DNA from 3 places in the Bradyrhizobium sp. LjRoot220 genome. Region 2 is predicted to be linked to each of the others. Evidence: predicted binding sites of a transcription regulator. Region 2 holds the regulator's gene; each other region holds the start of a gene.
The links. Region 2 encodes LexA, which represses DNA repair genes until DNA is damaged. Its sites were predicted from a motif close to TGTTCNNNNTGTGTTCNG; they were not measured.
Positions count from the first base shown of each region.

Region 1: the regulator LexA is predicted to act here: its motif matches at 1,344-1,361, upstream of ACSQ84_RS18195 (ribonuclease T2 family protein).
Region 3: the regulator LexA is predicted to act here: its motif matches at 1,208-1,225, upstream of dinB (DNA polymerase IV).

Region 1 is NZ_CAXUPS020000003.1:854,480-856,678, forward strand. It holds gene ACSQ84_RS18190 (23S rRNA (adenine(2030)-N(6))-methyltransferase RlmJ) at 1-223, opposite strand, end outside; gene ACSQ84_RS18195 (ribonuclease T2 family protein) at 600-1,283, opposite strand; gene ACSQ84_RS18200 (hypothetical protein) at 1,448-1,906, opposite strand; gene ACSQ84_RS18205 (hypothetical protein) at 2,070-2,199, shown strand, end outside.
Region 2 is NZ_CAXUPS020000004.1:184,771-186,969, reverse strand. It holds gene ACSQ84_RS19245 (hypothetical protein) at 1-78, opposite strand, end outside; gene ACSQ84_RS19240 (hypothetical protein) at 216-455, opposite strand; gene lexA (transcriptional repressor LexA) at 774-1,478, opposite strand; gene ACSQ84_RS19230 (molybdopterin molybdotransferase MoeA) at 1,719-2,199, opposite strand, start outside.
Region 3 is NZ_CAXUPS020000003.1:444,040-446,238, reverse strand. It holds gene dinB (DNA polymerase IV) at 1-1,166, opposite strand, end outside; gene ACSQ84_RS16240 (adenylate/guanylate cyclase domain-containing protein) at 1,279-2,199, opposite strand, start outside.

The sequences.
Region 1 (2,199 bases), on a different contig from region 2:
TTTCCGAGAACCGCGCCTGCATCACCCGTGCGATGCCGGTCAGCCATTCGCCGCTGCGGCGAGCCTCATCGCCGCTGAGATCGTAACGGCCGGCGCCGGCATGGGTGTCGATGACGCGAAAGGCCGCAGGCTTTTCCTGCAGATAGGTCAGCATCCGCACCAGCACGATGTGCTTGATGACGTCGGCAAAGCCGCCGGCATGAAAGGCGTGTCGGTAGTTCATTAAGAGGAGTTACGACATCGGGGCGAGGAAAGTAACCCATATCGTCGGTCGCGCGCGTGGGCGGAACAAAGATCATTCCCTCGTTGCTCGCAGCGACGGCAACGATGTCATCCGGGTCGGCGGCTTCGGCCGGTGACCGGCGGCACCGGTGAGGATGTCATCAGGGTAACGGGTGAGCTCCACGATCTATTTTGCCAAGGGCGACGGCGCGTGCCTGACGCAGCTTTGGCATAGAGGGGGTCCCGGCCATCCACGTACCCTGCAGACGACAATAAAGCCGTGGATGACCGGGAACGCAGACAACTCTGGACAGTCTGCGCAAGAGAATTGCTATGCCGGATTGCCATGCTTGGGCATGCATGACGGAAGCGGATCTTCAGCTGCCCCGCACCGGCGGCATCACCACTTCGTCGCGACGGCAGGCGCGGCGGTCGATTTCCTCGCAGGCGCGGAATTGCAGGTCCTTGCTCATGCAGACCCTGACTTCGCTGAGGCGCCGGCTGGTGCAGATCACTGATATCGCCGAACTGCTCAGGCCGGGATTGGACTTGATGAAGGCTTCCTCGAGCGCCTCCGGGGCGATCGTCTTCGATTCCGATAATTGCAGGAATTCCTCGGGGATCTTCACCGCCGCGCGCGCCTTGCGGATGTTCTCGAAATAGGCCCGCGCGCCAAGGCCGGAACAAGTGCCGTGCTTGTCCCATTCGTTGAAGATCAGCCCGGGCGCCGGCATCAGATCCAGCATCGACGACATGACGTTGCGGTCGAGCCGGGGCGAGGGCCGCTGGCAATATTCGGGAAAGCCGCGCTCATATTGCGGCCACAGGCCATGGACCACGAAGGAGAACGGCCGCCCGCACTGGATCTGCGCCGAACGTCCGTTGTTGCCGCGTTCGGTGGCCGCCTCGCAGAAGGACGGCGACCACGACAGCGCCAGCACGTAGAAATCGAACTCGCCGGGGGCGTTCTGGCGGCGGTCCTGCGCGGCGGCGTAGCCCGCGGTGATCAAAACAAGTGCCAGCGAAATGAGCAGCCGTGAAACAATGACCGATCGAAACATCAAACGCCCCCTTACTCGGCAAAACTTCGTTTACTCGATGGCGCGAGCCTAGCAGGGAGCCGGAACATTTCAAGAACAAAATTGGCAAGCGCCCCAAACCCGCGGGCCGGCGGCCTCGGCCGGGGATTTCAGGCGCGAATCACGCAGTCCCTTATCGCCGTGATTTAAGGCCGCGCGGCCTTGCAGCCGGGGTTATAGGCCCAGTTGCGGTCAAGCCCGGTGACGCACCACTCGACCCCCTGGCCAAAGCCGGCAAAGCCGCCATCCTCGAGGATCGAATAGTGCACGTGGCGCACCTTGCCGTCGCTCAGCATCACGTCGCCGCTGCAAAAGCGGCGCGGAATGTTGTCGGATTGCCAGGGCCGGAACGCGATTTCGTGGATCCGGCCATAGGCGGTGATGGTGAGGGCCGAATTCCAGAAGGTGCTTTCCTTCTCGCGAAACTGCGAAATGATGGTCGGCAGCGCCTTTTCGCACACCGCAACGCGGCCGTCATAGTCGGGACCGAACAGCCCGAAATTCAGCTCCAGCGGATTGGCCGCCTGCGCCGGTTGGCCGAACGCCAGGATGGCGAGGGCCGCAGCCAGGCCGAGTGCTTTCAACGAAGTGAAGAGGGTGCGCATGGGAATTCCGCCGGTCATCCAACCTGCGGGACCGTGCCGCGAAGCCCGGACAAGGTCAAGTGCAGCGCGGCAACACCTTGCAGACAAGTCGGGGTTCGGCCGCAACCATTCTTTTCACGGCCGCCGGCGCACTCTATGGTGTTGCCAGCGAATGGAGTCTGCGATGCAAAGAATTGGGGCCGCGTGCCTGGTTGCGATGTGCGGGTTGCTGGTGGCTGCGCCGGCGCAGGCCGGCTGGGTGCCGCCGTTCAAGGGCAATGATACCGGCGGCATTATTGCCTATTCGCTGGCGA
Region 2 (2,199 bases):
GCGGAACGTGGTCGATATCAGGGTCTCGCCGACCTCGGCAGGACGCGTTGCCATCGCGTGCAGACTATAGTCACACATCGGATCGCTCCCTCGTAAGAGATAGAGACCCGTGCCTCCCTCGAGGCGCTGGCCTCCATCAGAGTGGACTTGGCCAAAGTCTATTCCTGTTCTGCGCGTTTGCCAATTGAAGGCCGGCGCGCCCGATCACAAACACGCTACGGCGGCTGCGAATCTTCGCCCGTCGGCGGCAGCGGCAGTTCGAAGGCGCCGAGATGGAATTGCTCCCGGCCGTCGTCGGCAATGTCGGGCAATTCGACCAGCGTGAAGGCGGCCTCCGGATATTGCTGCCAGATTGCGAGGTCGTCGGCGGTCACCGTCAGCCAGCCGAACCGGAGCATGTAGCGGCCCGGCTCGGTCACCAGTCCCGCGCGTTGCCAGGTGATTTTGGTGATCATGTTGCTGACCACGTCTCGTTTCCCCCCGGGGCTAGGGCGTTTCCAGCGAAGCTGAAGAAAACGCGTCATACCAACCAACGTCACGCCAGTTTTTGCCGTGTTCTGGGCAATTGTGGGACGAGCGCCTGCGCGCCGCACCCCCTTCGTCATGGCCGGGCATAGCCGTCTGAAGGACGGCGTCGCTTCCGCTCGCCTATGGCCGGCCATCCACGCCTTTCCTCGAGATGAACCAAAGACGTTGATGCCCGGCTCAAGGCCGGGCATGACGACTTGGGGATGAGGAATGACGCCACTGACGGCCGCGAAAGCGGGCCGCGCTCAGTACTTCCGGTACAGCCCGATCAGCTTGCCCTGAATCCGGACCCGGTTCGGCGGCAGGATGCGGACTTCATAGGAGGTGTTGGCGGGCTCGAGCGCGATCGAGGCGCCGCGGCGGCGGAAGCGTTTCAGGGTTGCTTCCTCCTCGTCGATCAGCGCCACCACGATATCGCCGGTGTCGGCGGTTTCGTTGCGCTGGATCAGCGCCATGTCGCCGTCGAGAATGCCGGCGTCGACCATGGAATCGCCGCGTACTTCGAGCGCGTAATGTTCGCCGGAGCCGAGCATGTCAGGTGGTACGCTGATGGTGTGGCTGCGGGTCTGCAGCGCCTCGATCGGCGTACCGGCGGCGATCCGGCCCATCACCGGTACGGCGACCGGGCGCTCGCCATCATCGGCAGCGGGCGCGCTGGCGGCGCGAACCTTGCCGAGCGTGCCCTCGATGACGCTGGGCGTGAAGCCGCGGCGGCCGTTGCCGTTACTGCCGGCAAGCTCGGGCAGCTTGATGACTTCGATGGCGCGCGCGCGGTTGGGCAGGCGGCGGATGAAGCCGCGCTCTTCCAGAGCGGTGATCAGGCGGTGGATGCCGGACTTGGACCTGAGGTCGAGCGCATCCTTCATCTCGTCGAAGGAGGGCGGCACGCCGGCTTCCTTGAGCCGTTCGTTGATGAAACGCAGAAGTTCATACTGTTTGCGCGTAAGCATCTCGAGCAATCCCCCGGTTGGCGCGTCGTAATTCGTGATCTTCAACTTCGTGGTCTTCAACTTCGTGGTCTTCAGTCGCGAGAGGCGTCCCTAAATTCGGAGTCCAAAACTCCCAATTAAAGACACTAGTCCTCGAAACAAATCATGAACGGACACTATATGTTCGATACATGTTCCGCAACCACTTAATTTCAGGTGAACGCGCGCCGACTTCGCCAGACGGCGCCGTTGCGCGGTGCATCATTCCGGCAAGCGCAGGAACTCGCATGGCATCCCCTTCGGCACCGCCGGCGCAAACGGCGGACGGATCAAAAGCGCCCGTGCCGCAGCGAGATTTCCCAGCAGCGAGGAATCCTGGTGGCTCACCGGCACCGCGATCAACGCGCCATCCTGGCGCCGCTCGAGCCGTGCGCGCAGATAGTCTTCGCGCTGGTCGTTGGCGGGAAGATCGCGGCCGAGCAGCGCACTCTCCCGGACGTGATGGACGGTATTTCGGCCCGACAGCGCCCGAATCAGTGGCACCAGAAACAGGAAGCCGCAGACATAGGACGAGACCGGATTGCCGGGCAGGCCGATCACCCGCATCGCGCCGAGCCGTCCGTGCATCATCGGCTTGCCCGGGCGCATCGCGATCCGCCAGAACGCCATCGCGACGCCCTCGGCCTCCAGCGAGCGCTTGACGAGGTCGTGGTCGCCGACGGAGGCGCCGCCCATCGTGATC
Region 3 (2,199 bases), on a different contig from region 2:
GCATCCCATCCGAAGCGATCGCGGATTTTGTCGACGGCATGATCGGCCGCCCAGCGTGCCATGCCTCTTTTGGTGCCGGGGCGGCGTGCTTCATCGCCAAGTCCAAGCGGGAGCTCCAGCTCGACATCCCAATGCTCCTCGAGATGCGACACGGAAATCGCCAGCAGCGAGATGGTTTTCTCATGAGGGTGATCCGCCAGCAGCGCGCGCACCAGATCCTCCGCGACCTCGGCAAGGATCATGGTCGCGGAGATGGGTGCGTCGAGCGTAACCGAGCGAGTGACAGAATTCAGGTCGGCGAAGCGAACGCGGACCGTCACGGTCCGCCCGGGCCTCGACTTGGCCCGGAGCCGGCTGCCAATTCGGTCAGCAAGGTGAAGCAGAGTAGGCCGATAAATTCGCTCTTCGGCAGGTTTCCTGCCAAACGCCGATTGCGCTCCGGCCGATCGAGCCCGGCGGTGAGTCTTGATTTCCCGTGGATCGCGATTCCACGCCAGTGCCGCGAGTTTCGCCCCTGCCGCGGAGCCAAGCACCTGCTCGAGCGAGTATCCCGGTGTCTTTGCCAGTTGCCCGATCGTCAGCACGCCGATCTCGGCAAGCCGCGTCCGCGTGGACGGGCCCACACCCCACATCAATTCAACCGGCAGCTGGTGAAGAAATCCCAGCTCGGTGTCGGGATCGACAACCACGAGCCCGTCGGGTTTGGCCACTTGCGAAGCAACTTTCGCCAGATGCTTGGTGCGCGCGACACCGACCGAGATCGGAAGGCCGAGCTCCGCGCGCACGCGCTGGCGAATTGCCATGGCAATTTCGGCGGGCGGACCGAACAGATGGGTGCAGCCCGCGACGTCAGCAAAGGCCTCGTCGATGGAGATCCGTTCGACGAGCGGTGTGAAATCGCCGATCACCTTGATGGTGGCATCGCCCAGCCGTTGGTATTCGCTAAAATGCCCGCTGACAAAGATGAGTTGCGGACAGAGTTCGCACGCTTGCCGTCCCGGCATCCCGCCGCGGACCCCGAAGGCCTTGGCTTCGTAGGAAGCGGCAAGCACAACGCCGCCACCGACGGCAACGGGTTTGCCGCGCAGCGAGGGATCGAGCAGCTGCTCCACGGAGGCATAGAAAGCATCCAGGTCCGCATGGAGGATGGTGGCTGTCGTTGCCATCCCGACCGTTCGCCCTGACGTTTCGACGATGTTCTCGCAGGGAGAACACAATGAGAACGAAGACGCCTTGTGTCAAGATCGAAGGAGCGATCGCGCGAGCAGAGATCGGCATTCAGCCGTGATACGCAAACAGCTCGATCGGGTCGTTGAAGCCGCGCACCGGATATTCGCCGACGCGTTCGAGATCGAAATCGCTTTCGACGAAGTCGGCGAACGCGCGGGACAGCAGCACCGTTCTGCCCAACTGCTTGGTGAGCGCTTCGAGACGCGAAGCCATGTTGACCGCCGGACCGATGACGGTGAAGTCGAGCCGGGTGCGCGATCCGATGTTGCCGTACATGACGTCTCCGACGTGGACGCCGATCCCGTAATTCAGCGGCGCGCGACCGGTCTCGCTGTTCTTTTCATTCAGGGCCGTCATGGCCTGACGGGCTTCAGCCACGGCATGCAGCAGATTTGCGCAGGCCGTGGGCTGGCTGAGCGGAAAAATGGCGAGCAGACCGTCGCCGATGAACTTCAATATTTCCCCGCCGTGTCGCGCAATCGGCTCCGACATCACGTCGAAATAGCCGTTCAGAAGATCGATGACATCATCGCGCGGCCAATTGTCGGAAATCCGGGTGAAATCACGCAGGTCGCAGATCATGATGGCGGCGCGCACCGTCGTCCCGCTGCCGCGCCTAGTGGCGCCGGCCAGAATGAGCTCGCCGGCGTGCGAGCCGACATAGGTCTCGAGCAGCGTTCGTGCCAGCCGGTTCTTGACCCGGATTTCGCTGACCAGCGCCAGCACCGGCAACAGTTTCGACAGGGCGGCGATATGCGCGTCGTCGAAACCGCCGGGCCGGTCGGTTGCAAAGGTCACGAGATGCCGCTTGCCGAGCGTATGGTACAGCGGCCATGCCACATAGTCGGTCAGGCCCTTCGCCCGCATCTCGTCATAGACAGCATGCTTGCGGCCGAGCTCAGGATCGCGTTCGAGATTCTCGCGCACCTCGGTGGCACCATCATGGATTTCGTTGGCGGGACTGCCGAT